4 regions of the Kluyvera sichuanensis genome follow, and region 3 is predicted to be linked to each of the others. Evidence: predicted binding sites of a transcription regulator. Region 3 holds the regulator's gene; each other region holds the start of a gene.
The links. The regulator PurR, encoded in region 3, represses purine synthesis genes. The targets are predictions, from matches to a motif close to CANGCAAACGTTTGCNTG.

Region 1 (7,865 bases), 2.4 Mb from region 3:
CTCGCGGTGATGATGGCGATTAGCTGGGGGCTGGAGCAGTTCAACCATCCGCTCGGCAACCTGGCCTTTATCGCCACCACGCTGGTCGGCCTTTACCCTATCGCCCGCCAGGCGCTGCGTCTGATGAAAAGCGGCAGCTGGTTCGCCATTGAAACGCTGATGAGCGTCGCGGCCATCGGCGCACTGTTTATCGGCGCGACGGCGGAAGCGGCGATGGTGCTGCTGCTGTTCTTGATCGGCGAACGCCTTGAAGGCTGGGCCGCAAACCGCGCGCGCCAAGGCGTGAGCGCGCTGATGGCGCTGAAGCCAGACACCGCCGTGCGCGTGCGCGATGGCCAGCGTGAAACCGTGGCCCAGAAGGATCTCCAGCCGGGCGATGTGATTGAAGTGGCCGCCGGTGGGCGCTTGCCTGCCGACGGGAAGCTCCTCACCCCGTTCGCCAGCTTTGATGAAAGTGCGTTAACCGGCGAGTCCATTCCGGTAGAACGTAATGCGGGCGAGAGCGTGCCAGCAGGGGCCACCAGCGCCGATCGCCTGGTACAGCTGAGCGTTATTTCCCAACCTGGCGACAGCGCCATCGACCGTATTCTGCGTCTAATTGAAGAGGCCGAGGAGCGTCGCGCACCTATCGAGCGCTTTATCGACCGTTTCAGCCGCATCTATACCCCGGCGATTATGGCCGTCGCGCTGCTGGTGACGCTGGTGCCACCGCTGCTGTTTGCCGCCTCGTGGGAGGAGTGGATCTATAAAGGGCTGACGCTGCTGCTGATTGGCTGCCCGTGTGCGCTGGTTATTTCGACTCCGGCAGCGATTACCTCAGGCCTTGCCACCGCTGCGCGCCACGGTGCGTTGATTAAAGGCGGCGCGGCGCTGGAGCAGTTGGGCCGCATCACCCAGATGGCCTTTGATAAAACCGGCACCCTGACGCTCGGCAAACCGCAGGTGACCACGATTATCCCAACCGCCGAACTCAGTGAAGACACCCTGCTGACGCTGGCCGCTGCGGTGGAACAAGGCTCTACCCACCCGCTGGCGCAGGCCGTGGTGCGCGAGGCGCAGCTGCGTGGGCTTGTCATTCCTCAAGCCGCTAATCAGCGTACGCTCGTCGGTTCCGGTATTGAAGCCAGCGTCGATGGGCAGCGCATCGTTATCTGCGCCGCAGGCAAGTTCCCGACGCCGGATCATCAGGCTGAGATTCAACGCTTAGAAAGCCAGGGCAACACCGTGGTACTCGTTACCCGTGACGATACCCTTCTGGGGATTGTAGCCCTGCGAGATACCGTGCGTCAGGAGGCGCGTCAGGCGGTCGATGGCCTGCGTGAATTAGGCATTCAGGGCATCATTCTGACCGGGGATAACCCGCGTGCCGCCGCCGCCATTGCCGATGAGTTAGGCATGGCCTACCGCGCCAACCTGCTGCCTGCCGATAAAGTCAGTGAAGTGACGGCGCTGAACGCTCAGGGGCCGCTGGCGATGGTGGGTGACGGGATTAACGACGCTCCGGCGATGAAAGCGGCGGCGATGGGCATCGCGATGGGCAGCGGCACCGACGTGGCGCTGGAAACCGCCGATGCGGCGCTGACGCATAACCGTCTGACCGGGCTGGTGCAGATGATTCGCCTGGCGCGTGCCACCCACGCTAACGTTCGACAAAACATCGCCATTGCGCTGGGGCTGAAGGGGATTTTCCTTATCACCACGCTGCTCGGCATGACCGGGTTGTGGCTGGCAGTACTGGCAGATACCGGTGCAACGGTGCTGGTGACACTGAACGCGCTGCGACTGTTGCGCGGGAAGTTTAGCGCGTAATCCTGTAGACCGGGCGAGGCGTTTACGCCGACCCCGGGTAGGCCCGGAGCGATTCCCGGCGGCGCTTCGCTTGGCCGGGCTACGGGCCCGCAGTTAGTGGCGCTTACGCAGCAAATACTGGTACGGCACTGACTCGGTCTGCTGAGCAATCAGCTCATGTTCCATAAAGCGGCAAAAGCCAGGGATATCGCGCGTGGTGGCGGGATCGTCGGCAATAATCAGCAGCGTTTCCCCCACCGGCATCGTCCGCACGGTTTTACGCACCATCATTACCGGTTCCGGGCAGCGCAGCCCTTGCGCGTCTAAGGTGTGGTCGGGGCTGGAAAACAAATCGGTCATGAGTATCTCGTCGTCAGAAAAAACGCGCTTAGTTTACGCTGACCTTGCCTCAACGCAACCAGGTTAACGATTGCGCGAAAAACAACCATTGCAATGCAGGCGGAAAGCAGTATCATTTCGCCCCTGCAACAGGCTTGCAGACTTATTGGGTTCCCTCACCCCAACCACTAAAAAGGTACAATATGACTCTCTTTACCGCTCTACAGCGCCGTCATGCGCTGGTTTGGCTATCGCTATTTCACCTGTTGGTGATCACCTCCAGTAACTATCTGGTGCAATTGCCGATTTCTATATTCGGCTTCCACACCACCTGGGGCGCGTTTAGCTTTCCGTTTATCTTCCTCGCAACCGACCTGACCGTGCGGATTTTTGGCGCCCCGCTGGCTCGCCGTATCGTTTTCGCGGTGATGGCCCCGGCGCTACTGATCTCCTACGTGATTTCATCGCTGTTCTATATGGGCGAATGGCAGGGCTTCGGCGCGCTGGCGCACTTTAACCTGTTCGTAGCCCGTATCGCCGCGGCGAGCTTTATGGCCTATGCCCTGGGGCAGATCCTTGACGTGCACGTGTTCAACCGCCTGCGTCAAAGCCGCCACTGGTGGCTCGCACCAACGGCTTCCACGCTGTTTGGTAACATCAGCGATACCCAGGCGTTCTTCTTTATCGCTTTCTGGCGCAGCACCGACCCGTTTATGGCGACGCACTGGGTAGAAATCGCCCTCGTGGACTACTGCTTTAAAGTGCTGATCAGCATTGTTTTCTTCCTGCCGATGTACGGCGTGCTGCTGAATATGCTATTGAAAAGGCTGGCAGATAAATCTGATTTGTCAGCAATGCAGCCAGGTTGAGAGTTCATTACACGGGTTGTGATAAGATACGCAGATGAGCCGTTATGGCTATTTATCGAAAGGAAGATGTCAATGCGCAAATTGGTGAAATATGCTGGTATTGGCCTGCTGGTAATGGGCCTTGCGGCCTGTGACAACAGCGACACCAGCACCCCTGCACAAGGTTCTGCAGCCGCAAGCGATGCCGCAGGTCAGGCAATCAATCTGTTAGACGGTAAGCTGAACTTTACGCTGCCGGCCGGGATGACCGACCAGAGCGGTAAGCTGGGCACCCAGAGCAACAACATGCACGTCTACTCTGACGCCACCGGCATGAAAGCGGTCATCGTCATCGTTGGCGACGACACCACCGAAGATTTAGCGGTGCTGGCAAAACGTCTTGAAGATCAGCAGCGCAGCCGCGACCCGCAGCTGCAGGTGGTGACCAATAAATCTATCGACGTGAAGGGCCACACGCTGCAGCAGCTCGACAGCATCATCTCTGCTAAAGGGCAGACCGCGTACTCTTCCGTCGTACTGGGTAAAATCGATGGCAAGCTGCTGACCATGCAGATCACGCTGCCAGCGGACAACCAGCAGCAGGCGCAGTCTGACGCTGAGAAAATCATCAATACGCTGGTCATCAACTAAGTTTTGCTGACCGATAAACGGCCTCTCGCGTGCTTACGCCAGAGGCCGTTTTTTTAGCCGCCACCCCAGCAGCAGCGCCACCGCTACCAGCCCTGCGGCGGCAATGTAAATCGTCGAAATGCCCATCCACGCCATCATCAGCCCGGCTAACGGCCCGGTAATACCCAGCGATAGATCCATAAACACGGTATAGGTTGCCAGCGCAGAGCCCTGATTCTGCTGCGGCACGGCTTTCACCGCCACCACGCCCAGCGCCGGGAACACCAGCGAGAATCCCGCCCCGGCCAAGAAGGTGCCGATTTTTGCCATCATTGGCGTATCAGCCACCCCCACCAACAGCAGGCCGACAATCTCCACCGAAAAGCAGATCATCGCTACGTTCAAGCCGCCCAGGCGGTTAATGCCGTTCGGGAACAGCAGACGCGTTCCCACAAACGCACAGCTAAAGAGCGTGAGCGCAAACGCCGCGCCGTCCCAGCCTTTCGCGTCATAAAACAGGGTGATAAAGGTGGCGATTACCCCAAAGCCCGCGGAAGCCAGTGCCAGCGCCATACCATAAGGCCAGACGCGCCCCAGCACCGCGCGAAAAGACATCGGTTTGCCCTTTTTCGCTTTCACTTCTGCACGCGGCAGCGCGCACAGAATGGCGACGGCGGCTACCGCCATAATTGCCAATGCCAACCCCTCCAGACCAACGTAGCGGTAGCACACCACGCCAAGCGGCGCGCCCATCGCCATCGCGCCATAGGTAACAATCCCGTTCCATGAGATGACCCGGCCAATATGCGGCGAACCCACGACACCCACGCCCCAGAGCGTCGAGCCAGTACCGGCAAAGCTTTGGCCGATACCGAGGATCACGCGTCCCAGGCACAACAGCACCAGACTGAGCAGCGGCCAGCCGCTGCCCGTTGCTGCCAGCAGGTAGCTCAACCCGCTGAGGAAGCAGCCGCACAGCCCCATCACCACAATTCGTTTTGGCCCCAGCAGGTCGGCATAGCGCCCGGCATGCGGGCGGCTTAGCAGCGTGGCGAAATATTGCAGGCTGATAACCAGCCCCGCCCAGAAGGCGCTGAATCCCATGACATCGTGGACATAGCCGGGCAGCACCGCCAGCGGCAGGCCAATGGTGAGGTAGCTTGCGAAGTTGAAGATAACGATGGAGACAATACGCAGGTTGAGGCGCAGGCCGCTAAGCGATTCCTCGGCGTCAGCTGCTGGCATAGATAATCCCTTATAGATGCAACGAAAAAAGCATTATTGCACATTTTGTAGCCCGGGCGAGGCGTTTACGCCGCCCCCGGTGGAAGCACGGAGCTAACCCCGGCGGCGCTGCGCTTGGCCGGGCTACGGGGTATGGGAAGGTTTGTTTGGCCAGAAGATGGTGATAACACCCGAGATAATGACTATGACGCCCAGCAGGCCGCGCCAGGAGAAGGGTTCATGCCAGCCGGGTAGCCAGATAGCGGCACACCACACCACCATGTAGCTCAGGCTCAATAAGGCGTAGGCTTTTGCCAGCGGCAGGCGCTTCAGGGCGAAGAACCAGCAGGCCATCGACGCAACATAGCCGAACAGGCCGAGGAAAAGCGCCAGCGTGCCGTCGCCGAAATGCAGCAGGTGGAGCAGGAACGCCAGCGGCTGTTCCGCCGGTGGCAGCGTGGTCATCGCCACCCGCAGCGTCAGTTGGGCGGCGCTTACCAGCCCAACGCTCATTAATGCCCAGATAAGCCCCATCAGGCGCTGCTCCCTAGCAACATAATGCCGACAATAATCAGCCCAACGCCCGCCCAGTGACGGCGGCTGACCGGCTCACGCCAGATAGTACGGGCCGCCAGCGTCACCCAGACAAAGTTCAGGCTCAGCATTGGGTAGGCCACGCTGACCGGGATTTGCTGCAACACCAGCAGCCACAGTAGCATCCCCAGCCCGAGCATCGCCAGCGCGAGCCCAAGCCAGGTCATCAGATGACGCCCACGCTGCCCGGCGGGTGCCGGGCGCGTAGCCTGTTTCTGGCATAGCTGCCCGGCACAGCTCAATAAGCTGGCGAGCAGCAGGCAGGCCCAGGTGATCATTGCGGACGGTACTGAATAAACGCGGTACGACCCATCACATACACCTCATCCGGTTTTGGCAACGGCAGATCCACCACTCTGGTATTGCGCTGCAGCTGCAGTACCAGAGAGATTGGCCCCTCCTGGCGATGCGCTTCCAGCCACTGTGGGAAATCTTCACTGGAGATAAAGCGCCCTTTAGCATCCGGATAGGAAAGACCGTATTTCAGCTCGCCCGTCTGCGAATACATGATGACGTCGCTGCGGTTCAGTTCCCAGGCAAGCCCTGCGGCGATACCGACGTTGTTGCTCAGTACGTAGCGGCTTGGAGTCAGCGACTCGCTCACAATATCCACCAGGAACTGCGGCTGCTTACTGTCGGTCACGCGGTCAGGAATCGCAAAGCCCACCAGCAGCGCTAACCCCATCGGGCAGAGTGCCGCCAGCGTCCAGCGCGGCGTAGTCGACTTGATAGACAACCAGCCCATCAGCGCCCAGACAAAGAACGCCACCGCCGCCAGCACGCACTTATACAGCTCAATCTGCATCCACACCGGGTGCTTCATCGGCCCCCACGGCGACACAACAACCACCGCCACCAAACCCACCACGCCGAAGGCGATGTTGATGATGCCATTAATCCGCAGCGCCTTCGCACCCACTTTTGCCGCATCCACCGCATAGCGCGCCATCAGCATCGCCAACGGCCCAAAGCACGGCAGAATATAGGTCGGCAGCTTGCCTTTTGCGATGCTGAAGAACAGGAACGGCATCACTATCCAGCCCAACAGATAGAACGCGCTGCCCTGGCCTTGACGATCGCGCCAGCCGAGCTTCAACGCGCCCGGCAGCAGCGCCAGCCACGGCAGGCTCCCGGCAATCAGGAACGGCAGATAATACCAGAACGGCGCTTTATGCTGAGCGTCACTCTGAGCAAAACGCTGAATATGCTCGACCCAGAAGAAGTAGCGCCAGAAGTCACCTTCACGCTGCGCAATCGCCAGCCCCCACGGCAGCACGGTGAGCACGCACACCAGCACCGACAGCCAGCCCCAGATAAGGACTTCCCGCCAGCGCTTCTGGGCGATAACCCACGGCAGCACGCCGATGACCGGCACCGCTAGCGCCAGGAACCCTTTGGTCATCACCCCCATGCCGCAGGCGATACCGAGCAGCACGTAGCCCCAGAAGCGTTCACCGGTGGTTTTCGCCGACGCCGCCAGCCAGAAGCTGAACATCGCCAGGGTCATCCACAGGGTAATCATTGGGTCGAGCACCGCGTAGGTGCCGATACTGTAGACCAGGAACGCCGTCAGGAAGATAACCCCGGAGAACACCGCCACTTTCTTGTCGCGCCAGATACGCCAGGCAAGCCAGGCCACCAGCAGCGCAGATACGGTGATAGAGAACACCGAGCCAAAGCGCACGCCAAAGTTGTTATGCCCAAACAGCCACTGACCAATGCTGTTGATCCAGTAGCCCGCAATCGGCTTTTCAAAATAACGCAGGCCGAGGAAGTGCGGCACAACCCAGTCGCCGGTGGCCAGCATTTCACGGCTGATCTCGGCGTAGCGGGTTTCATCCGGCTGCCACAGCAACCGGAAGTTGAGGGGCAGAAGGTAGTAAAGAACGAACAATGCAACTAACGAAATACCGTAGCGAAGGGATTTCATACATCGGGGCTCAATAGTTGTTGGCAACCAAGCCAGCCTTCACGGCCAGCCAACTCTCCCCGTACCACCTTCCCGACCGGGAGCTGACGGAAGTCATCCGGAAGAAGCTGGCTCAGCGGGCAAAACAGAATTTCCTGTTGCGCCGCCAGGGTCAGCAGATAATCGAACTGTTCGGCGCATACACCGCCTTCAACCTCTGCATGAATGGTATAAACCGGCGTACCGGTATCTTTGCGGATCTGCTCCAGCAGCCAGCGGTTATAGCCTTCCGCGCTGACCACGGTGCCGACGGCTTCATCCCAGGTTGGCAGAGTAACAGGGATCTGCACGGTAGCCATCTCCCCATTAGCCAACTGTGGAAGAAACGGTTGCGTGCCGCGACAATCGCTGTTGTAGTGAAAATCAAAGGACTCTTTGGCCTTCACCACGCGCTGATCCGCACGCCAGCCCGCCACCGCAGAACAGGAGACCGGACGGCCGAGAATAGACTCCAGCTCACGCAAGCCGCGCCC
Region 2 (7,865 bases), 1.1 Mb from region 3:
AGGCCCGAGTTGCGGCCGGAAAACGCGCCCCTGGGCTTGCCGTTGTCCTGGTGGGCAGCAACCCTGCATCGCAAATTTATGTCGGCAGCAAGCGCAAAGCCTGCGAAGAGGTGGGCTTCGTCTCCCGCTCCTACGATCTGCCGGAAACCACATCAGAAGCCGAACTGCTGACGCTGATTGATACACTGAACGCCGACAGCACCATCGACGGTATTCTGGTGCAACTGCCGCTGCCTGCGGGCATTGATAACGTTAAAGTGCTGGAACGTATCGATCCGGACAAAGACGTGGACGGCTTCCACCCTTACAACGTTGGCCGCCTGTGTCAGCGCGCGCCGCGTCTGCGTCCGTGCACCCCGCGCGGTATTGTGACGCTGCTGGAGCGCTATAACATCGACACCTACGGCCTGAACGCCGTGGTGATTGGCGCCTCCAACATCGTCGGTCGCCCGATGAGCATGGAGCTGCTGCTGGCTGGCTGCACCACCACCGTGACCCACCGCTTCACCAAAAATCTGCGCCACCACGTTGAGAACGCGGATCTGCTGATCGTTGCGGTCGGCAAGCCTGGTTTTATTCCAGGTGAGTGGATTAAAGAAGGTGCCATCGTCATTGATGTCGGGATTAATCGCCTCGAAAACGGTAAAGTAGTCGGCGATGTGGTGTTTGAAGATGCCGCCGCGCGCGCGTCTTACATCACCCCGGTACCGGGCGGCGTTGGTCCAATGACCGTCGCAACCCTGATTGAAAACACCTTACAGGCGTGTGAAGAGTATCACGACGTGGAGAAGGCATAAGATGGCAACATTTTCTTTGGGTAAGCATCCGCATGTGGAACTCTGTGATTTACTGAAGCTGGAAGGCTGGAGCGAAAGCGGTGCGCAGGCGAAAATCGCCATCGCCGACGGTCTGGTTAACGTTGACGGTGCGGTGGAAACCCGCAAGCGCTGCAAAATTGTCGCCGGCCAAACCGTAAGCTTTGAAGGTCAGAGCGTCACCGTGACGGCGTAAGCCATATGTAGCCCGGCCGAGCGAATGCGACGCCGGGAATCGGTGCCGAGCCTCCCCGGGGTCGGCATAAATGCCTCGCCCGGGCTACACGAGCATCGCGGCGCCGGGTTTCATCCCCTCCCCCTATTTTTCAGAATTACACCCTGCTGCATAAATCCGCTTCAGCAACGATACTCTGTAATCCCCACGCTAAAACGGACTCCAGATGCCAACGATTATTACCCACGCCGCCGTCCCGCTGTGCCTTGGTTTAGGGCTCGGCACCCGCGTTATTCCACCTCGTTTATTGTTGACCGGCATTGTGCTGGGGATGCTGCCCGACGCCGATGTACTGGCCTTTAAGTTCGGCATTGCCTACGGCAATATTTTCGGCCATCGCGGCTTTACCCATTCGCTGCTGTTTGCCTTCGTGGTGCCCCTGCTCTGCGTGATAGTCGGTCGACGATGGTTTGGCGCAGGCTTAATGCGCTGCTGGCTGTTTTTAACCGTTTCGCTGCTATCACATAGTCTGCTGGACTCGATAACCACCGGGGGCAAAGGCGTGGGTTGGCTGTGGCCGTGGTCGGATGAACGATTTTTCGCCCCGTGGCAGGTGATTAAGGTCGCGCCGTTTGCGCTCTCACGCTACAACACGCCATACGGGCATCAGGTGATTATTTCTGAACTGCTGTGGGTATGGTTGCCGGGGGTGGTGGTGATGGGATGGTTATGGTGGCGACGTCGGTGAGTGGAAAGACCCGGCGTCGCTTGCGCTCGGCCGGGCTACGATGAGTGACTTACTTACGACGCCAGGTGGTACCCTGCGGGCCATCTTCCAGCACAATGCCCATCTCGTTGAGACGGTCACGCGCGGCGTCGGCTGCCGCCCAGTCTTTGGCTTTACGCGCGTCCAGACGTTGCTGGATTAACGCTTCAATTTCAGCCACTTCACCGTCGTCGGCCTGCGCGCCGCTTTGCAGGAACGCTTCAGGCTCCTGTTCCAGCAGACCCAGCACCGCAGAGAGCTTACGCATATGCGATGCCAGCGCGTTAGCGGCATGCATATCTTCACTCTTCAGGCGGTTCACCTCGCGTGCCATATCAAACAGCGCGGAGTAGGCTTCCGGGGTGTTGAAGTCGTCGTCCATCGCTTCAATAAAGCGCGCTTCGAACGCTTCGCCGCCCGCTGGCGCGACGGATTTGTCGGTACCGCGCAGCGCAGTGTACAGACGCTCCAGCGCAGAACGCGCCTGCTTGAGGTTCTCTTCGCTGTAGTTCAGCTGGCTACGATAGTGGCCAGACATCAGGAAGTAGCGCACGGTTTCGGCGTCGTAGTACTTCAGCACGTCACGCACGGTAAAGAAGTTGCCCAGCGATTTAGACATCTTCTCGCGGTCCACCATCACCATGCCGGAGTGCATCCAGTAGTTCACGTACTCGCCGTCGTGCGCACAGGTAGACTGCGCGATTTCGTTTTCATGGTGCGGGAACATCAGATCCGAACCGCCGCCGTGAATGTCGAAATGGTTGCCCAGCTGTTTGCAGTTCATCGCCGAACATTCGATGTGCCAGCCAGGACGACCTTCGCCCCACGGGGATGGCCAGCTTGGCTCGCCCGCTTTGGACATTTTCCACAGCACGAAGTCCATTGGATCGCGCTTCACGTCAACCACATCAACGCGAGCGCCGGCCTGCAGTTGGTCCAGATCCTGACGCGACAGCTTGCCGTAGTTCGGATCGGTTGGCACCGAGAACATCACGTCGCCGTTGTCCGCCACGTAGGCATGACCTTTAGCGATCAGCTGCTCGGTGATTTCGATGATCTCGTGAATGTGATGCGTTGCGCGCGGTTCGTTATCCGGACGCAGAATATTCAGCGCGTCGAAGTCTTTGTGCATTTCGACGATCATGCGGTCGACCAGCGCGACAAAGCTCTCGCCGTTTTCGTTAGCGCGTTTGATAATTTTGTCGTCGATATCGGTGATGTTGCGCACGTACTTCAGCTTGTAGCCAAGGAAGCGCAGGTAACGCGCGACCACGTCAAAGGAGACGAAGGTACGGCCGTGACCGATATGACAGAGATCGTAAACGGTGATACCACACACGTACATGCCAACTTCTCCGGCATGAATGGGCTTAAATTCCTCTTTCTGGCGAGTCATTGTATTGAAGATTTTTAGCATCGAGAATTCCATGTTTACGTGTGTGAACCGGGCTTTCGCCTTAAACGGCATATTCTACCCATAATTCAACCCGGAAGCAGCACACAATGCAAGATGATCGCGCCGCCCGGTTATGCTATAACAGATGCCTATGTGCAGCCCACAGGCGGGCTGAAGCACCACTCTAAACGGAACAGGATGCAGAAATGGTTACTTTCCACACTAATCACGGCGACATCGTCATCAAAACCTTCGACGACAAAGCGCCGGAAACAGTTAAAAACTTCCTGGACTACTGCCGCGAAGGTTTCTACAACAACACGATCTTCCACCGTGTTATCAACGGCTTCATGATCCAGGGCGGTGGTTTTGAGCCAGGCATGAACCAGAAAACCACCAAAGAAGCTATCAAGAACGAAGCCAACAACGGTCTGAAAAACACCCGTGGTACGCTGGCAATGGCGCGTACTCAGGCTCCGCACTCCGCTACCGCTCAGTTCTTCATCAACGTAGCTGACAACGACTTCCTGAACTTCTCTGGCGAAAGCCTGCAGGGTTGGGGCTACTGTGTCTTCGCCGAAGTGGTTGAAGGTATGGACGTGGTCGACAAAATCAAGGCGGTCTCTACCGGTCGTAGCGGTATGCATCAGGACGTTCCTAAAGAAGACGTTATCATCGAAAGCGTGACCGTCAGCGAGTAATTGGTGGCGACACTCTTTATTGCAGACCTTCATCTGCAAACAGAAGAACCGGCGATTACCGCCGGTTTTCTGCGTTTTTTAGGCGGCGAAGCCCGTCAGGCCGATGCGCTGTACATCTTAGGCGACCTGTTTGAAGCCTGGATTGGCGATGACGATCCGAACCCGCTGCACCGTGAAGTCGCTTCTGCCATCAAATCGCTGGTCGATTCTGGCATACCCTGCTACTTCATCCACGGCAACCGTGATTTTCTGGTCGGCAAGCGTTTTGCGACAGCAAGCGGGATGCAGCTGTTGCCTGAAGAAAAGGTGCTTGACCTCTACGGTCGTCGCATTCTGATTATGCACGGCGATACCCTTTGCACGGACGATCCGGGCTACCTCGCCTTTCGCGCCAAAGTGCATACCCCGTGGATCCAGAAGCTGTTCCTCGCCCTACCGCTGTTTATCCGCCGACGTATTGCGCAGAAGATGCGCAATGACAGCAAGGCCGCCAACAGCAGTAAATCGATGGACATTATGGACGTGAACCCGCAGGCCGTTGTCGACGTGATGGAGAAACATCACGTGCAGTGGCTGATTCACGGGCATACTCATCGCCCGGATATCCACGCTCTTGAGGCTAACGGCGACGCGGCATTTCGCGCGGTGCTCGGTGCCTGGCATACTGAAGGCTCGATGATTCGCGTCACCCAAGACGACGTTACGCTTATCGCCTTCCCATTTTAATTTTTCCCCCTTATTCCCCTGTCACGTGGCGACGCAACCGTTTTCCTTGCCCGTTTTCCGTGTTATTCTCTGTGGCCTCTAACGTCGTGTGCAGCACACCCACAGGAGTTTTAAGACGCATGTCTTCCCGCAATAATCCGGCACGTATCGCCATCGTGATGGGGTCCAAAAGCGACTGGGCTACCATGCAGTTCGCCACAGAAATCCTCGATATTCTGAATGTTCCTCACCATGTTGAAGTGGTTTCCGCCCACCGTACGCCAGATAAGCTGTTCAGCTTCGCCGAAACGGCAGAAGAGAACGGTTACCAGGTGATTATTGCCGGTGCCGGTGGTGCAGCGCATTTACCCGGAATGATTGCTGCGAAAACGCTGGTGCCGGTACTCGGCGTGCCGGTGCAGAGCGCGGCATTAAGCGGCGTAGACAGCCTCTACTCCATCGTACAGATGCCGCGCGGTATCCCGGTAGGGACGCTGGCTATCGGGAAAGCCGGTGCCGCTAACGCCGCCCTGCTCGCCGCACAGATCCTGGCTCAGCACGACGCTGAACTGCATCAGCGCCTTGCCGACTGGCGCAAAGCGCAAACCGATGAAGTGCTGGATAACCCAGACCCACGAGGTGCGGCATGAAGCAGGTCTGCGTGCTGGGCAACGGTCAGCTAGGCCGCATGCTGCGTCAGGCCGGCGAGCCGCTGGGCATCGCCGTCTGGCCGGTAGGTTTGGAAGCTGACCCGGCCGCCGTGCCGTTTCAGCAAAGCGTGATTACCGCTGAGATCGAACGCTGGCCGGAGACCGCACTGACCCGCGAACTGGCCGAGCACACCGCGTTTGTTAACCGCGACGTTTTCCCGATTATTGCTGACCGTCTGACGCAAAAGCAGCTGTTCGATAAACTTAGCCTGGCAACCGCCCCGTGGCAGCTGCTGGCAAGCGCCGACGAATGGCCTGAAGTATTCGGTCGTCTGGGCGAGCTGGCTATCGTCAAGCGCCGCACCGGCGGCTACGATGGCCGCGGCCAGTGGCGTCTGCGTAAAGATGACACCGCGCAGCTGCCTGACGAGTGCTATGGCGAATGCATCGTTGAGCAGGGCATTAACTTCTCCGGTGAAGTGTCGCTGGTGGGCGCGCGCGGCCATGACGGCAGCACCGTGTTCTACCCGCTGACCCATAACCTGCATCAGGACGGTATTCTGCGCATGAGCGTTGCCTTCCCACAGGCGGATGCGCAGCAGCAGGCTCAGGCCGAAACCATGCTCGGCGCGATTATGCAGGAGCTGAACTACGTCGGCGTCATGGCAATGGAGTGTTTCATCACCCCGGCCGGATTGCTGATCAACGAGCTGGCCCCACGCGTGCACAACAGTGGCCACTGGACGCAGAACGGCGCATCCATCAGCCAGTTCGAGCTGCACCTGCGTGCAATTACCGACCTGCCATTGCCACCGCCGGTAGTAAACAGCCCGTCGGTAATGGTGAACCTGATTGGCACCGACCTGAACTATGACTGGCTGAAGCTGCCGCTGGTGCACCTGCACTGGTACGACAAAGAGGTGCGCGAGGGCCGTAAAGTGGGCCACCTGAACCTCAATGACAGCGATACCGGCCGCCTCAGCGCCACGCTGGAAGCGATGGTTCCCCTGCTGCCGCCAGAGTACGCAAGCGGTATTGCCTGGGCGCAATCACGCCTGAATTAAGCCTTAAATGCCGGGGAAAGTAACTTATCCTTCCCCGGCCCCCTCTCTGAAGCGTAAAATCCCGCCATAACCGCATGACCCCCGATTTAAATAAGAAGGATTTCCCCATGAATAATGGGACGGATTACTGCGCGATTCTGCGCGCGGAAACGCCCATCATTGACGTGCGTGCCCCCGTCGAGTTTGCTCAGGGCGCGATGCCCGCCGCCGTCAATCTGCCGCTGATGAACGACGATGAACGCGCGGCGGTCGGTACCTGCTATAAACGTCAGGGGCCCGAAGCCGCAATGGCGCTGGGGCACAAACTGGTCTCCGGGCAGACGCGCCAGCAGCGCATTGACGCCTGGCTCGATGCCTGTCGTCGCATGCCGCAGGGCTATTTGTGCTGCGCACGCGGCGGCCAGCGCTCGCATATCACGCAGAGCTGGATCAAAGAGAGCGGTATTGATTATCCGTTGATCGTCGGCGGCTATAAGGCGCTGCGTCAGGCGGCGATTCAGGCCACCGAGGATCTGGTACGCCATCCGATCGTGCTGATCGGCGGCTGTACCGGTAACGGCAAAACGCCGCTGGTGCGCGAACAACCTTTGGGGATCGACCTTGAAGGGCTCGCTCACCACCGAGGTTCGTCGTTTGGTCGTACGTTAACGCCGCAGTTTTCTCAGGCTACCTTTGAGAATCATCTCGCCACCGCGCTGTTGAAAGGCGCGTATCAGCAGGACAAGGTTCGCTGGGTGCTGGAAGATGAAGGTCACATGATCGGCGCTAACCACCTGCCGGAGTGCCTACGCGATCGTATGGCGCAGTCGCCGATCGCGGTAGTGGAAGATCCGTTCGATCTACGTCTTGAGCGCCTGCGCGAAGAGTATTTTGCCCATATGTATCATGACTTCACCGCCGCATTTGGTGAAGAGAAAGGCTGGGAAGAGTACAGCGCCTATTTACATCATGGCCTTTTTGCCATTCGCCGTCGCCTGGGGCTTCAGCGTTTTGCCGAACTGACCGCCACGCTCGACGCTTCGCTGGCCGAGCAGAAGCGTACCGGCTCAACGGAGGCGCATTTTGCCTGGCTGGTGCCGTTGCTGGAGGAGTATTACGACCCAATGTACTGCTATCAGTTGGAGAAGAAGGCGGACAAGATTGTGTTTCGGGGAACGTCGGAAGCGGTCACGCAGTGGCTGGCGGAAACACAAGGGTAGGTCTGGTGCTATTCCCGGCGGCGCTGCGCTTGGCCGGGCTACACGGTTTGCAATACCGGTAAAGGGCGGCAATTGCCGCCCTTTTTGACGATTAGAAATCGTAACGCAGACGAACCAGGTTCATATCACCCAGATCATCGGTGCTGGAGGTAAACACGTGTTCGTAGTCAACACGGAAACCGTAATCCAGCTGGAAGCTGATACCCACGCCGTTGTCGATGCGCTGGTAGTTGCGACCATTCACGTATTCAATACGGTCACCCATGAAGTACGGCTGAACGGATTTAAGCGCGTACTGACCCACTGGGATTTTGTAACCCGCGAAGTATTCCACGCCCCACGCATCGCCCGCGAAGTAATCATGTACGGAAGATTTTTTGGTGGTCATGAAGTT
Region 3 (7,865 bases):
CTGGAAACGCCTCGGCGGCTGGCCGCTGCCGATAGCGACCGAAGAATAGCAGCATAAAAAAAGCGACCTTCAGGTCGCTTTTTTATTTCTGCGCCCGGTATCCGGGCGAACCGATTATTCTGCTTTCGGCTCTTCAGCGTATTTCGCCGCAGTCTCTTTAATCAGAGGCTGCAGTTCACCGCGCTGGTACATTTCAATGATGATGTCGCAGCCGCCAACCAGTTCGCCGTCAACCCACAGCTGTGGGAAGGTCGGCCAGTTTGCATATTTCGGCAGCTCGGCACGGATATCCGGGTTCTGCAGGATGTCGACATAAGCAAAGCGCTCACCGCACGCAGACAGTGCCTGAACGGCCTGGGCAGAGAAACCGCAGCTCGGCAGTTTCGGGGAACCTTTCATGTACAGCAGGATCGGGTTTTCAGCGATCTGGCGCTGAATTTTTTCAATTGTCTCGCTCATTATCTTGCTTCCTCAAACTTCTTTTTACGGCAGTAGTCTGACATTGTAACGTTTCAGAGCCTGAACAGAAAATAACATTTTGTTCACGCATTACTATTTTATCGTCTGAAGCGTTAAGTTGCTTTATAAATATGAGTTTATCGGCAGGCTGATGAAAAGCTTGCTCATTATTTGACTCATTATGTATCAAATGATGTTTTTTTTTGCAGTTGCTAACGAAACAACGTTTTATCCTTAAAAACACTATTAACATTTCGTGTTTTTATGGATTAGAATCGTTGGGTTTTGTAAACCATACCCAGGCAAGGACATTTGGCCTGCATCTTACTCAGAGGGTTGTTCAGTGGCGCAGATAAAAAAATGGTCGTTCACGCTCTGTGCATTGCTGTTTACATCGTTATCCTTCACGCCGTTGGCGCATGCTACAGGGCATGCCAAAACCCCAACGGCGCAAAAGTCGCTTCCTGTAAAAAACAGTGAACGCAAGAAAAAGAACGCGGACAATAAATCTAACGCTAAGAAAAAATCCACTCCGGTTGCCGCTAAGAAGAAAACCACGCCAGCCGTAGCGAAAAAAGTTGCTCCAGCCTCCAGCAAATCGAAAACAGCCTCCGCTAAAACCCACGTGAAAAGCAGCGCGGTCAAAACCGCCAGCGTCACCACGACCTGTAAAGTCCGCAAAGGGTACAAGAAACGCTGTACCACCGCTCCTGTAGAAACCCAACCCACGACCATCGCCGCCGCGCACAAAGTTCGCGTGCAGAAAGTACAGAAAACCGCGATGAATAAGCTGATGGGTCAGTTAGGGAAACCTTATCGCTGGGGTGGCAACTCCCCACGCACCGGCTTCGACTGCAGCGGTTTGGTCTATTACGCTTATAAAGATCTGGTCAACATCCGCATTCCACGTACTGCCAACGAAATGTATCACCTGCGCGATGCGCGTCCGGTTGAACGTGGCGAACTGGAAAGCGGCGATCTGGTATTCTTCCGCACCCAGGGCCGCGGTACAGCCGATCACGTTGGCGTGTACGTCGGCAACGGCAAATTTATTCAGTCCCCGCGTACCGGTCAGGACATCCAGATAACGTCGCTGAGCGAAGACTATTGGGTCCGGCACTACGTCGGCGCCCGCCGCGTTGTGACACCAAAGACAATTCGTTAATCACTTACCCCGTTTGTTAATAAACGGGGTAAGCTTATCTTTTATCTCACCTTTTAATTTGCTACTCTATCCATACTTAATACATGGTTATTGAGTGTACAAATATAATAAAGGAGAGTAGCAATGTCGTTCGAATTACCTGCATTACCGTATGCCAAAGACGCTCTTGTTCCACACATTTCCGTGGAAACCCTGGAGTATCATTACGGCAAACACCACCAGACCTATGTCACTAACCTGAACAACCTGATCAAAGGTACGGCGTTTGAAGGCAAAACGCTGGAAGAGATCGTCCGTACCTCTGAAGGCGGCGTGTTCAACAACGCAGCGCAGGTCTGGAACCACACCTTCTACTGGAACTGCCTGGCACCTAATGCCGGTGGCGAACCAACCGGTGCCGTCGCTGATGCGATCGCTAAATCCTTTGGTTCCTTCGCTGAATTCAAAGCACAGTTCACCGATGCCGCAGTGAAAAACTTCGGTGCGGGCTGGACCTGGCTTGTGAAGAAGGCGGATGGTTCCCTGGCTATCGTTTCAACGTCTAACGCGGCAACCCCGCTGACCACCGACGCGAAGCCACTGCTGACCGTTGACGTGTGGGAACACGCTTACTACATCGACTACCGCAATGCGCGTCCAAACTATCTGGAGCACTTCTGGGCTCTGGTGAACTGGGCGTTTGTGGCTGAGAATCTGGCAGCGTAAGCAAAAAATAACCCGGCATCGCCACGCTCCGCCGGGTTATCTCGTATCACGCAGAAGGTTTCCCTTCTGCGTTTTTGTTTTTATTGGCTGGCCAGCGCCTCTTCACCGCGTGAACGACCGCTCAGGAATACCACCAGCAGCGCCAGCGCGGCAACAATCGCCCCCATCACCGGTACAAAGCTGTAACCCAGACCACCGGAGATCACTGCTCCGCCCGCGACCGCACCCAGTGCGTTACCCAGATTGAACGCCCCGATATTCACCGAGGAAGAAAGACCCGGTGCTTCGTGCGCCACGCGCATCACGCGCATTTGCAGCGGTGGCACCACCGCGAAGGTTGCAGCCCCCCACACCACCATACTGAAGGCCGCGCCTACCTGCGTTTGCGCAAGGAACGGAATCGCCAGCATGATTGCCATCAGCAGCAGCAGGAAGCCCTTCAGCGTTCCGCTCACCGAACGGTCTGCGAATTTGCCGCCGAGGTAGTTACCGATTGAGAAGCCGACGCCAATCAACACCAGCATCAGCGTAATAAACGCTGGCGTGGCGTGAGTTATCATCCGCAGCACCGGTGAAATATAGGTATAGAGCGTAAACATCGCTCCCGCACCCAGTACGGTGGTCAGCAGCGCCGACAGCACCTGCGGACGCACCAGCACCGACAGTTCGCGCTTCACGTCCGGTTTTTCACCCGCCCCGCCCTTCGGCAGAGAGAACCACAGCCCCAGGATGGCAATAATGCCAAGGCCTGCCGTTGCCAGGAACGACATCCGCCAGCCGATGGTTTCACCAAGCCAGGTTGCCGCCGGCACCCCGCCGATATTGGCAATCGTCAACCCCATAAACATGGTCGCCACGGCGCTGGCCTGCTTATGCTTCGGCACCACGCTGGCGGCGACAACGGAACCCAGGCCGAAGAACGCGCCGTGGTTAAGGCTGGTAATAATCCGCGACAGCATCAGCGTGGTGTAGTCCGGCGCCATCGCCGACAATACGTTACCGAGGGTAAAAATCGCCATCAGGAAGATCAGGGCGTTACGGCGGGCACGATGTGAAAGCAGCAGCGTCATCAGCGGCGCACCAACCATCACCCCTACGGCATAGGCGCTGATCAGCATCCCGGCTGCGGGAATGGAGACGTCCACGCCTTTTGCGATCACCGGCAGGAGCCCCATTGGCGAGAATTCGGTAGTCCCGATGCCAAAGGCCCCGATGGCTAACGCCAGTAAGGGAAAGTTAATTTTCATGCAAATGCTCCGGTTGGCCGCACAACAGACGCGGCATGTCGATAATGGGCAAAAGCATGACATCAATCACATAAAAACAGAAGTGTACAAAACAGCAAAAGATTATTGCTAAACGGGTAACAATCAGACAGGAGGGAGCGGGCGCCCCCTCGCAGAGGAATTAATGCAGTACAGCAGTCAAACTTGCGGCAACGATCAGCGCAAGGGTAATGACGGTGGTGGTGAGTGACATCTTAAGTTCGGTACTCATCAACTTTTCTCCTTTTTATCGCTACAGCAAAACTGAGCTAACTCATTTTTGCACAGTATTGCGCAAAAATCTTCACAGATTTAGCAGGATGTTGGTTTTTACTCTTCCACTTTGCGTCAGGATAAGTCAAAATTCGACGCTTATTTATAAGCGTACCGGCCATTGACCCCCTCCTGTCGTCCTGTATCGTTTTCCCGGCGAATCGCAATCCACAAAATTGCGTCAGGGTGTGTGAAGGCAAACGTTTTCCTTTCGATTTTATCAGGGGCAGGCCAGGGTCTGGAGTGAGATGGAATGGCAACTATTAAAGATGTAGCGAAGCGCGCAAACGTTTCCACTACAACCGTATCACATGTAATTAACAAAACGCGTTTTGTCGCCGAGGAGACGCGTGAAGCCGTTTGGGCGGCGATCAAAGAGTTGCACTACTCTCCGAGCGCCGTTGCCCGCAGCCTGAAGGTGAACCACACCAAATCGATTGGTTTGCTGGCAACCAGCAGCGAAGCGGCCTACTTTGCCGAAATTATCGAAGCCGTTGAGAAAAACTGCTTTGAGAAAGGTTATACCCTGATTCTGGGCAACGCCTGGAATAACCTGGAAAAACAGCGCGCCTACCTGTCGATGATGGCGCAAAAGCGCGTGGATGGCCTGCTGGTCATGTGCTCCGAGTATCCGGAATCCCTACTGACGATGCTCGAAGAGTACCGTCACATTCCGATGGTGGTGATGGACTGGGGCGAGGCTAAAGCAGACTTCACCGACTCGGTCATCGATAACGCCTTTGAAGGCGGCTATACCGCCGGTCGTTACCTGGTTGAGCGTGGTCATCGCGATATCGGTGTGATCCCAGGTCCACTGGAGCGCAACACCGGCGCGGGCCGTCTGGCCGGCTTTATGAAAGCGATGGAAGAAGCGCAGATCAACGTACCGAAGAACTGGATTGTGCAGGGTGACTTCGAGCCCGAATCTGGTTATCGCGCAATGCAGCAGATCCTGTCGCAGCAGCCGCGCCCTACTGCTATCTTCTGCGGTGGTGACATCATGGCGATGGGCGCACTGTGCGCCGCAGATGAAATGGGTCTGCGCGTGCCGCAGGACATTTCGCTGATCGGTTATGATAACGTGCGCAACTCGCGTTTCTTCACCCCGGCGTTGACGACCATTCACCAGCCGAAAGATTCGCTTGGTGAGACGGCGTTTAACATGCTGATGGACCGTATCGTCAGCAAACGCGAGACCTCGCAGTCGATTGAAGTGCATCCGCGTCTTATCGAACGTCGCTCCGTGGCCGACGGCCCGTTCCGCGACTACCGCCGCTAAGCATTACCCACGGACACCCTACTCGGGTGTCCGCAGCCACTCTTCATTTAGCGTCTCGCTATCCCCCAGATATTCCAGCAGCCAGCTTAAAGCCGGCGACGCTTCGCTTTGCTGCCAGGTCAGGCAACAGGCGGCATCCGGGAACGGGTTTTCAAGCTGTAGCGCCACCCATGCCCCGCTTTCCAACCACGGTTGCGCCAGATGCCCCGGCACCATCGCCGCGCAAAGCCCCGCCGAGATACAGGTTTCCGATGAGGCCCAGTCCGGCACCACCACGCGCTTCTGGTTATCGAGCAGCCAGGTTGTTCGCTTTGGCAGCGATCGCGAAGTATCTTCGCGCACCAGTGACGGCCAGTTGCGCAACACATCATCACTGAGCGGGCCTTCCATCTGCGCCAGCGGATGGGTACTCGCCACTACGCAGTGCCAGTTGAGCATCCCCATATCACGAAACGCGAAACGGCCACCAACCGGAATCGCCTGAGTGGCACCAATCGCCAGCTCCACGCGACCATCGGCCAGCGCATCCCAGACGCCATTAAACACTTCCTGATAAACAATCAGTTCCACGTCGCTAAAGTGGCGATAGAAATCGACAATCAACTGCCGGGTTCGCTGCGGTTTCACGATATTATCGACGGCAATCGCCAACTGCCCTCGCCAGCCGTTAGCAATTTGCTGGCACTGTTGGCGAGTGATCTGCATTTTTTTGATAACAGAGCGCCCCTCCTTCAAAAACCATGCGCCAGCGGGAGTAAGCTCAACGTCGCGATGGCGCCGTTCGAACAGGGGAACTGCCAGCCACTCTTCCAGCTGGCGTACCGTATAGCTGACCGCAGAAGGCACGCGGTGCAGTTCCTGAGCCGCGGCGCTAAAGCTACCGTTGCGCGCCACCGCATCAACCACTTCCAGTGAATATTCAGACCACATTTTCTGCCTGCAAAATTTTTGAATGCATGACGCAAATATTAGCGTTTCACAAGCCGTTATGCACTCTCTACACTCAGCGGCATCGTTTATTCATGATAAAAAGGGCGAAATTAATGCAACCTGGGAAAGGATTTTTAGTCTGGCTCGCGGGGCTGAGCGTATTGGGCTTTCTGGCTACCGATATGTATCTCCCTGCCTTTGCCGCCATTCAGGAAGACCTGCAAACGCCGGCATCAGCCGTCAGCGCGAGTCTTAGCCTGTTTCTGGCCGGTTTTGCCGTCGCGCAACTCCTCTGGGGGCCGCTGTCAGACCGCTACGGGCGCAAACCGATTCTGCTGTCCGGGTTAACCATTTTCGCTATTGGCTGCATTGGCATGCTGTGGGTGCGCGATGGCACCACGCTGCTGGTCCTGCGTTTTGTGCAGGCCGTCGGCGTTTGCGCTGCGGCGGTGACCTGGCAGGCAATGGTCACCGACTACTATCCAGCTCAGCGCACCAACCGCATTTTTGCCACTATCATGCCGCTGGTTGGGCTCTCTCCGGCGCTCGCCCCGCTGCTGGGTAGCTGGCTGCTGGCGCACTTTGACTGGCAGGCCATCTTCGCCACGCTGTTTATTATCACCCTGGTGCTGATGCTCCCGGCGTTCCGCCTCAAGCCTGCGCACAAAAAAAATGCCACTAGCGAAGAAAAGCTGACCTTTATGCGCCTGCTGCGCAGTAAAGACTATCGCGGCAACGTGCTGATTTACGCCGCCTGCTCGGCGAGCTTTTTCGCCTGGTTGACCGGTTCACCGTTTATCCTGCATGAGATGGGCTACAGCCCAACGGTAATTGGTCTGAGCTATGTGCCGCAAACCATCGCCTTCCTGATTGGCGGCTACGGCTGTCGCGCCGCGCTGCAAAAATGGCGTGGTGCCCAGATGCTGCCGTGGCTGCTGGTTATCTACGCGCTGAGCGTGGTGGGTACCTGGGCCGTGGGTCTGGCAGAAAACGCCTCGTTGACCGCCCTGCTGATTCCGTTCTGCGTGATGGCCATTGCCAACGGCGCGATTTATCCGATCGTCGTCGCTCAGGCGCTGAAGCCATTCCCACAGGCAACAGGCCGTGCTGCGGCATTACAAAACACGCTGCAGTTAGGGCTCTGTTTCCTGGCAAGCCTTGCGGTATCCACATTGATTGCCACGCCGCTGCTGACCACCACCAGCGTGATGCTGGTGACCGTGCTGCTCGCAGGCGTCGGCTACTGGATGCAACTCGCCGCTCGTCGCGCTGAACGTGAAATAGAACACGCCACTTCTCACGCCTAAACATCACTCATATCAATATCCCAGGAAATGATTAGGGCGCTAAGATTTTTAGTTGAATCAACAAACTTAGCGTCCTATACTGGATCCGCATCACATAAATAATATAGATTGAACTTATTAAGCGGGAGCAGGATAGCTTCCCGTTGAACCATGGATTGGCTTTCGGCAAGGGATTCTTCCCTTCCTCTGTGCTACGTCGGATAGCAGGCTCACGAATTTCGTGAGATTTCTCACAAACCCAAAAAAAGCGTCTACGCTGTTTTAAGGTTCTGATCATCAGGTCGGGATGGAGAAGCTATGAGCTCATCGTGTATAGAAGAAGTTAGTGTACCGGATGACGACTGGTATCGTATTGTCAGCGAGCTGCTAGGCCGCGCAGGCATTGAAGTAAACGGCAATGCTCCCTGCGATATACAAGTCAGAAATCCTCGGTTGTTTAAACGTGTGTTACAAGAAGGTTCGCTGGGTCTTGGCGAAAGTTA
Region 4 (7,865 bases), 2.1 Mb from region 3:
ATAGGCGGCGGGAAGGGCGTTTTGTCGAAGCGAGTGGCGGGACCTTATTCCTCGATGAAATTGGCGATATCTCGCCGCTGATGCAGGTGCGCCTGCTGCGCGCGATTCAGGAACGCGAGGTGCAGCGCGTAGGCAGCAACCAGACCATTTCGGTGGATGTCCGCCTGATAGCCGCCACCCATCGCAATCTGGCGGAAGAGGTTAGCGCCGGGCGCTTTCGCCAGGATCTCTATTACCGACTGAACGTGGTGACCATCGACATGCCGCCGCTGCGTCAGCGGCGCGAAGATATTCCCGCTCTCGCGCACTACTTCCTGAAACGCTACGCCGAGCGCAACCGTAAAGCGGTGCAGGGATTTACCCCGCAGGCGATGGATCTGCTGATTCACTACGACTGGCCGGGCAATATTCGTGAACTGGAAAACGCGGTGGAGCGGGCGGTGGTGCTGCTGACGGGAGATTATATCTCTGAGCGCGAGCTGCCGCTGGCGATCGCGGGTACGCCGGTACCGATGTTGTCGTCGGCCGATGATGAGATTCTGCCGCTGGTGGAGGTGGAAAAAGAGGTCATCCTGGCGGCGCTCGAAAAAACGGGCGGCAACAAAACTGAAGCCGCCCGTCAGTTGGGCATTACGCGCAAAACGCTGCTGGCCAAGCTCAGCCGTTAGTTTTGCTCACGCTCGATGGCGCGCCAGCCGATATCGCGACGGCTGAAGCTGCCGTCCCAGTGAATATCGGTCATTAAGGCGTAAGCGCGTTGCTGCGCTTCTGCCACGGTATGGCCCAGCGCGGTGGCGCACAGCACGCGGCCGCCGCTGGTCAGCACGCGGTCGTCGTCAGCGAGCCTGGTGCCCGCGTGGAAGACTTTACCGTCAGTTGAGGATTCCAGCGGCAGGCCGTGGATCTCATCACCGGTGTTGTAGTTGCCAGGGTAACCGCCCGCGGCAATCACTACGCCCAGCGAGGCGCGATCGTCCCACTCGGAGGTTTTTTCATCCAGCTTGCCGTCGCAGGCGGCCAGGCAAAGATCCACCAGATCCGACTTCATGCGCAGCATGATCGGCTGCGTTTCCGGATCGCCAAAGCGGCAGTTGAACTCGATAACCTTCGGGTTGCCCTGTTTGTCGATCATCAGGCCCGCGTACAGGAAGCCGGTGTAGGTATTCCCTTCTGCCGCCATGCCTTTCACGGTTGGCCAGATGATGCGTTCCATAGTGCGCTGGTGGACTTCATCGGTCACTACCGGTGCCGGGGAGTAAGCCCCCATGCCGCCGGTGTTCGGGCCGGTGTCACCGTTGCCCACGCGTTTGTGATCCTGACTGGTGGCCATCGGCAGCACGTGCTCACCGTCGACCATCACGATAAAGCTCGCTTCCTCGCCGTCGAGGAACTCTTCGATAACGATGCGGTGACCCGCGTCGCCAAAGGCGTTACCCGCCAGCATATCGTGTACGGCGGCTTCCGCTTCTTCGAGCGTCATCGCCACGATAACGCCTTTACCGGCGGCCAGGCCGTCGGCTTTGATAACGATCGGCGCGCCTTTCTCACGCAGATAGGCCAATGCAGGCTCAATCTCAGTGAAGTTCTGATACTCCGCCGTCGGGATCTGGTGACGGGCGAGGAAATCTTTGGTGAAGGCTTTGGAGCCTTCCAACTGTGCCGCGCCTTCGGTTGGCCCGAAGATCTTCAGGCCAGCAGCGCGGAACGCATCGACTACGCCAATCACCAGCGGCGCTTCCGGGCCGACGATGGTCAGGTCAATCTTCTCGTTCTGGGCAAAGCTCAGCAGTGCCGGAATATCGGTGACGCCGATAGCCACGTTCTGCAACGCGGGCTCCAGTGCGGTACCGGCGTTACCCGGTGCGACAAAAACGGTATCAACCAGCGGAGACTGTGCCGCTTTCCAGCCCAGTGCGTGTTCGCGGCCGCCGTTACCAATGACTAAAACTTTCATCGTCTGCTCCCTGAATTAATGGCGGAAGTGGCGCATGTCGGTGAAGATCATCGCGATGCCGTGTTCATCGGCAGCGGCAATCACCTCTTCGTCGCGGATAGAACCGCCTGGCTGGATAACGCAGCTCACGCCAACGGCGGCAGCGGCATCAATGCCATCGCGGAACGGGAAGAATGCGTCGGAAGCCATGGCGGAGCCTTTCACTTCCAGACCTTCATCAGAAGCTTTAATGCCCGCGATTTTGGCGGAGTAAACGCGGCTCATCTGGCCTGCGCCTATACCGATAGTCATGTTCTCTTTGGCATACACAATGGCGTTGGACTTCACGAACTTCGCCACCTTCCAGCAGAACAGCGCATCGCGCAGCTCCTGCTCGGTAGGCTGACGTTTGGAAACGACGCGCAGTTCACCTTCGGTGACCATACCCAGGTCACGATCCTGAACCAGCAGGCCGCCGTTCACACGTTTAAAGTCGAGACCCGGCACGCGCTGTGCCCACTGGCCGCAGGTCAGGACGCGAACGTTCTGTTTAGCGGCGGTGATCTTCAGCGCTTCTTCGGTCGCGGATGGGGCGATGATCACTTCCACGAACTGGCGGGAGATGATCGCCTGCGCGGTTTCAGCATCCAGCTCGCGGTTAAAGGCGATGATGCCGCCGAACGCGGAGGTTGGGTCCGTTTTATAAGCGCTGTCGTAAGCGTTGAGAATAGAGGTGCTGACTGCTACACCACATGGGTTCGCGTGCTTGACGATAACGCAGGCCGGTTCGTTGAACTCTTTCACGCACTCCAGCGCCGCATCGGTATCAGCGATGTTGTTATAAGAGAGCGCTTTGCCCTGAACTTGCTGCGCGGTGGCAACGGATGCCTCTTTGACGTTTTCTTCTATATAGAAGGCAGCTTGCTGGTGGCTGTTCTCGCCGTAGCGCATATCCTGCTTCTTAATGAAGTTCAGGTTCAGCGTACGCGGGAAACGACCCGCGGCTTCTTTGCTCTCACCGTGGTACGCCGGAACCATGCTGCCGAAGTAGTTGGCAATCATGCTGTCATAAGCGGCGGTGTGTTCGAAGGCTTTAATCGCGAGATCGAAACGGGTGTCGAGGGTCAGAGAACCTTCGTTCGCATCCATCTCTTTAATAATGGCGTCGTAGTCGCTGCTCTTGACGACGATAGCAACGTCTTTATGGTTCTTGGCGGCGGAGCGAACCATCGTTGGGCCGCCGATATCAATGTTCTCTACCGCATCTTCCAGCGAGCAGCCTTCACGGGCGACGGTCTCGGCGAACGGATAAAGGTTAACGACAACCATATCGATAGGCGCAATGTGATGCTGTTCCATAATGGCATCGTCCTGGCCGCGACGACCGAGGATGCCACCGTGTACTTTTGGATGCAGGGTCTTTACGCGTCCATCCATCATTTCCGGGAAACCGGTGTAATCGGAAACTTCGGTCACCGGCAGACCTTTTTCTGCTAACAGGCGGGCGGTGCCTCCTGTAGACAGCAGCTCCACACCGCGTGCGGAAAGTGCCTGGGCGAACTCGATGATACCGGCCTTGTCAGAAACACTGAGCAGAGCGCGGCGGACTGGACGACGTTGTTGCATGGTAAATCCCCTGGATTTGACTATTACAGAGAGCGTTAGGTGAATTCTTGCGTAAAAACTCAGCTAACGCCCCTTACGGGGCATCCTTGTTTTGCGGGTGCATTGTAACGAAAACGTTTGCGCAACGCTCGCGAATTTTTCTCTTTCCCTCAATTCCATTATTTCATCTCTATAGATGAGGGATAAAACCGGGAGATTCTCGAGAGCGATCCTTATTTTTGTGGATAACTCTGTGTGTAAATGGGTATAAGGTGGGGTTCTGCTGGGGATTTCAGCAGTCAGTCATTTTTCTGCAATTTAAGGGTTGCGGGCCTGAGGAAACTCCCTATAATGCGCCTCCATCGACACGGCGGATGTGAATCACTTCACACTAACTAGCCGGGTTGGTTGAAGAGAAAAACCTGAAAATGAGGGTTGACTCTGAAAGAGGAAAGCGTAATATACGCCACCTCGCAACAGTGAGCGAAAGCCGTGTTGCACTGCTCTTTAACAATTTATCAGACAATCTGTGTGGGCACTCGAAGATACGGATTCTTAACGTCGCAAGACGATAAATGAATACCAAGTCTCTGAGTGAACACGTAATTCATTACGAAGTTTAATTCACGAGCATCAAACTTAAATTGAAGAGTTTGATCATGGCTCAGATTGAACGCTGGCGGCAGGCCTAACACATGCAAGTCGAACGGTAGCACAGAGAGCTTGCTCTTGGGTGACGAGTGGCGGACGGGTGAGTAATGTCTGGGAAACTGCCCGATGGAGGGGGATAACTACTGGAAACGGTAGCTAATACCGCATAACGTCGCAAGACCAAAGTGGGGGACCTTCGGGCCTCACACCATCGGATGTGCCCAGATGGGATTAGCTAGTTGGTGAGGTAATGGCTCACCAAGGCGACGATCCCTAGCTGGTCTGAGAGGATGACCAGCCACACTGGAACTGAGACACGGTCCAGACTCCTACGGGAGGCAGCAGTGGGGAATATTGCACAATGGGCGCAAGCCTGATGCAGCCATGCCGCGTGTATGAAGAAGGCCTTCGGGTTGTAAAGTACTTTCAGCGAGGAGGAAGGCGTTAAGGTTAATAACCTTAGCGATTGACGTTACTCGCAGAAGAAGCACCGGCTAACTCCGTGCCAGCAGCCGCGGTAATACGGAGGGTGCAAGCGTTAATCGGAATTACTGGGCGTAAAGCGCACGCAGGCGGTCTGTCAAGTCGGATGTGAAATCCCCGGGCTCAACCTGGGAACTGCATTCGAAACTGGCAGGCTAGAGTCTTGTAGAGGGGGGTAGAATTCCAGGTGTAGCGGTGAAATGCGTAGAGATCTGGAGGAATACCGGTGGCGAAGGCGGCCCCCTGGACAAAGACTGACGCTCAGGTGCGAAAGCGTGGGGAGCAAACAGGATTAGATACCCTGGTAGTCCACGCCGTAAACGATGTCTATTTGAAGGTTGTTCCCTTGAGGAGTGGCTTTCGGAGCTAACGCGTTAAATAGACCGCCTGGGGAGTACGGCCGCAAGGTTAAAACTCAAATGAATTGACGGGGGCCCGCACAAGCGGTGGAGCATGTGGTTTAATTCGATGCAACGCGAAGAACCTTACCTACTCTTGACATCCACGGAATTTAGCAGAGATGCTTTAGTGCCTTCGGGAACCGTGAGACAGGTGCTGCATGGCTGTCGTCAGCTCGTGTTGTGAAATGTTGGGTTAAGTCCCGCAACGAGCGCAACCCTTATCCTTTGTTGCCAGCGGTTCGGCCGGGAACTCAAAGGAGACTGCCAGTGATAAACTGGAGGAAGGTGGGGATGACGTCAAGTCATCATGGCCCTTACGAGTAGGGCTACACACGTGCTACAATGGCATATACAAAGAGAAGCGACCTCGCGAGAGCAAGCGGACCTCATAAAGTATGTCGTAGTCCGGATTGGAGTCTGCAACTCGACTCCATGAAGTCGGAATCGCTAGTAATCGTAGATCAGAATGCTACGGTGAATACGTTCCCGGGCCTTGTACACACCGCCCGTCACACCATGGGAGTGGGTTGCAAAAGAAGTAGGTAGCTTAACCTTCGGGAGGGCGCTTACCACTTTGTGATTCATGACTGGGGTGAAGTCGTAACAAGGTAACCGTAGGGGAACCTGCGGTTGGATCACCTCCTTACCTTAAAGAAGCGTTCTTTGAAGTGCTCACACAGATTGTCTGATGAAAATTAGCAGTAAAAATCTCTGCAGGCTTGTAGCTCAGGTGGTTAGAGCGCACCCCTGATAAGGGTGAGGTCGGTGGTTCAAGTCCACTCAGGCCTACCAAATTCGCAAGAATTGTCGGTACAGAGATTAGCATTTTGCGATGGGGTTATAGCTCAGCTGGGAGAGCGCCTGCCTTGCACGCAGGAGGTCTGCGGTTCGATCCCGCATAGCTCCACCATCCTTTACTGCAACAAACCCAAGAAAACTTCAGAGTGTACCTGAAAAGGTTCACTGCGAAGTTTTGCTCTTTAAAAATCTGGATCAAGCTGAAAATTGAAACAGCACACTGAACTCTGTTCTCCGTAATAAGAACAGACTGAAGTGTGTTTGAGTCTCTCAAATTTTTGCAGCGCGATGATGAATCGAAAGAAACATCTTCGGGTTGTGAGGTTAAGCGACTAAGCGTACACGGTGGATGCCCTGGCAGTCAGAGGCGATGAAGGACGTGCTAATCTGCGATAAGCGTCGGTAAGGTGATATGAACCGTTATAACCGACGATTTCCGAATGGGGAAACCCAGTGTGATTCGTCACACTATCATTACGTGAATACATAGCGTAATGAAGCGAACCGGGGGAACTGAAACATCTAAGTACCCCGAGGAAAAGAAATCAACCGAGATTCCCCCAGTAGCGGCGAGCGAACGGGGAGCAGCCCAGAGCCTGAATCAGCATGTGTGATAGTGGAACGGTATGGAAAGGCCGGCGATACAGGGTGATAGCCCCGTACACAAAATTGCATGTGTTGTGAGCTCGATGAGTAGGGCGGGACACGTGGTATCCTGTCTGAATATGGGGGGACCATCCTCCAAGGCTAAATACTCCTGACTGACCGATAGTGAACCAGTACCGTGAGGGAAAGGCGAAAAGAACCCCGGCGAGGGGAGTGAAAAAGAACCTGAAACCGTGTACGTACAAGCAGTGGGAGCATCCTTCGGGGTGTGACTGCGTACCTTTTGTATAATGGGTCAGCGACTTATATTCTGTAGCAAGGTTAACCGAATAGGGGAGCCGCAGGGAAACCGAGTCTTAACTGGGCGTTAAGTTGCAGGGTATAGACCCGAAACCCGGTGATCTAGCCATGGGCAGGTTGAAGGTTGGGTAACACTAACTGGAGGACCGAACCGACTAATGTTGAAAAATTAGCGGATGACTTGTGGCTGGGGGTGAAAGGCCAATCAAACCGGGAGATAGCTGGTTCTCCCCGAAAGCTATTTAGGTAGCGCCTCGTGAATTCATCTTCGGGGGTAGAGCACTGTTTCGGCTAGGGGGTCATCCCGACTTACCAACCCGATGCAAACTACGAATACCGAAGAATGTTATCACGGGAGACACACGGCGGGTGCTAACGTCCGTCGTGAAGAGGGAAACAACCCAGACCGCCAGCTAAGGTCCCAAAGTCACAGTTAAGTGGGAAACGATGTGGGAAGGCTCAGACAGCCAGGATGTTGGCTTAGAAGCAGCCATCATTTAAAGAAAGCGTAATAGCTCACTGGTCGAGTCGGCCTGCGCGGAAGATGTAACGGGGCTAAACTGTGCACCGAAGCTGCGGCAGCGACACTATGTGTTGTTGGGTAGGGGAGCGTTCTGTAAGCCTGCGAAGGTGTCCTGTGAGGGATGCTGGAGGTATCAGAAGTGCGAATGCTGACATAAGTAACGATAATGCGGGTGAAAAACCCGCACGCCGGAAGACCAAGGGTTCCTGTCCAACGTTAATCGGGGCAGGGTGAGTCGACCCCTAAGGCGAGGCCGAAAGGCGTAGTCGATGGGAAACAGGTTAATATTCCTGTACTTGGTGTTACTGCGAAGGGGGGACGGAGAAGGCTATGTTAGCCGGGCGACGGTTGTCCCGGTTTAAGCATGTAGGCGGGCGTTTTAGGTAAATCCGGAACGCTATTAACGCTGAGGTGTGATGACGAGGCACTACGGTGCTGAAGTAACAAATGCCCTGCTTCCAGGAAAAGCCTCTAAGCATCAGGTAACATCAAATCGTACCCCAAACCGACACAGGTGGTCAGGTAGAGAATACCAAGGCGCTTGAGAGAACTCGGGTGAAGGAAC

Region 1: tusA (sulfurtransferase TusA) is a predicted target of PurR. The motif match lies at 2,208-2,225, and genes of this name have one in related genera.
Region 2: purE (5-(carboxyamino)imidazole ribonucleotide mutase) is a predicted target of PurR. The motif match lies at 4,610-4,627, and genes of this name have one in related genera.
Region 4: purH (bifunctional phosphoribosylaminoimidazolecarboxamide formyltransferase/IMP cyclohydrolase) is a predicted target of PurR. The motif match lies at 3,666-3,683, and genes of this name have one in related genera.

Annotation. Positions count from the first base shown of each region.
Region 1 covers NZ_CP162271.1:3,400,000-3,407,864, forward strand. Annotated here, with positions in the region: gene zntA (Zn(II)/Cd(II)/Pb(II) translocating P-type ATPase ZntA) at 1-1,809, shown strand, start outside; gene tusA (sulfurtransferase TusA) at 1,903-2,148, opposite strand; gene AB2B48_RS16445 (7-cyano-7-deazaguanine/7-aminomethyl-7-deazaguanine transporter) at 2,331-2,996, shown strand; gene AB2B48_RS16450 (DcrB family lipoprotein) at 3,069-3,626, shown strand; gene AB2B48_RS16455 (MFS transporter) at 3,660-4,850, opposite strand; gene arnF (4-amino-4-deoxy-L-arabinose-phosphoundecaprenol flippase subunit ArnF) at 4,974-5,363, opposite strand; gene arnE (4-amino-4-deoxy-L-arabinose-phosphoundecaprenol flippase subunit ArnE) at 5,363-5,701, opposite strand; gene arnT (lipid IV(A) 4-amino-4-deoxy-L-arabinosyltransferase) at 5,698-7,353, opposite strand; gene arnD (4-deoxy-4-formamido-L-arabinose-phosphoundecaprenol deformylase) at 7,350-7,865, opposite strand, start outside.
Region 2 covers NZ_CP162271.1:5,021,064-5,028,928, reverse strand. Annotated here, with positions in the region: gene folD (bifunctional methylenetetrahydrofolate dehydrogenase/methenyltetrahydrofolate cyclohydrolase FolD) at 1-797, shown strand, start outside; gene ybcJ (ribosome-associated protein YbcJ) at 799-1,011, shown strand; gene AB2B48_RS23850 (metal-dependent hydrolase) at 1,217-1,738, shown strand; gene cysS (cysteine--tRNA ligase) at 1,788-3,173, opposite strand; gene ppiB (peptidylprolyl isomerase B) at 3,359-3,853, shown strand; gene lpxH (UDP-2,3-diacylglucosamine diphosphatase) at 3,857-4,579, shown strand; gene purE (5-(carboxyamino)imidazole ribonucleotide mutase) at 4,699-5,208, shown strand; gene purK (5-(carboxyamino)imidazole ribonucleotide synthase) at 5,205-6,272, shown strand; gene mnmH (tRNA 2-selenouridine(34) synthase MnmH) at 6,380-7,471, shown strand; gene AB2B48_RS23815 (porin) at 7,563-7,865, opposite strand, start outside.
Region 3 covers NZ_CP162271.1:1,020,916-1,028,780, reverse strand. Annotated here, with positions in the region: gene rnt (ribonuclease T) at 1-49, shown strand, start outside; gene AB2B48_RS05130 (Grx4 family monothiol glutaredoxin) at 115-459, opposite strand; gene AB2B48_RS05125 (C40 family peptidase) at 803-1,624, shown strand; gene sodB (superoxide dismutase [Fe]) at 1,748-2,329, shown strand; gene AB2B48_RS05115 (MFS transporter) at 2,410-3,576, opposite strand; gene AB2B48_RS05110 (YnhF family membrane protein) at 3,737-3,826, opposite strand; gene purR (HTH-type transcriptional repressor PurR) at 4,121-5,146, shown strand; gene punR (DNA-binding transcriptional activator PunR) at 5,165-6,076, opposite strand; gene punC (purine nucleoside transporter PunC) at 6,190-7,383, shown strand; gene cfa (cyclopropane fatty acyl phospholipid synthase) at 7,681-7,865, shown strand, end outside.
Region 4 covers NZ_CP162271.1:4,026,183-4,034,047, forward strand. Annotated here, with positions in the region: gene zraR (sigma-54-dependent response regulator transcription factor ZraR) at 1-668, shown strand, start outside; gene purD (phosphoribosylamine--glycine ligase) at 665-1,954, opposite strand; gene purH (bifunctional phosphoribosylaminoimidazolecarboxamide formyltransferase/IMP cyclohydrolase) at 1,970-3,559, opposite strand; rRNA gene AB2B48_RS19365 (16S ribosomal RNA) at 4,180-5,719, shown strand; tRNA gene AB2B48_RS19370 (tRNA-Ile) at 5,789-5,865, shown strand; tRNA gene AB2B48_RS19375 (tRNA-Ala) at 5,908-5,983, shown strand; rRNA gene AB2B48_RS19380 (23S ribosomal RNA) at 6,194-7,865, shown strand, end outside.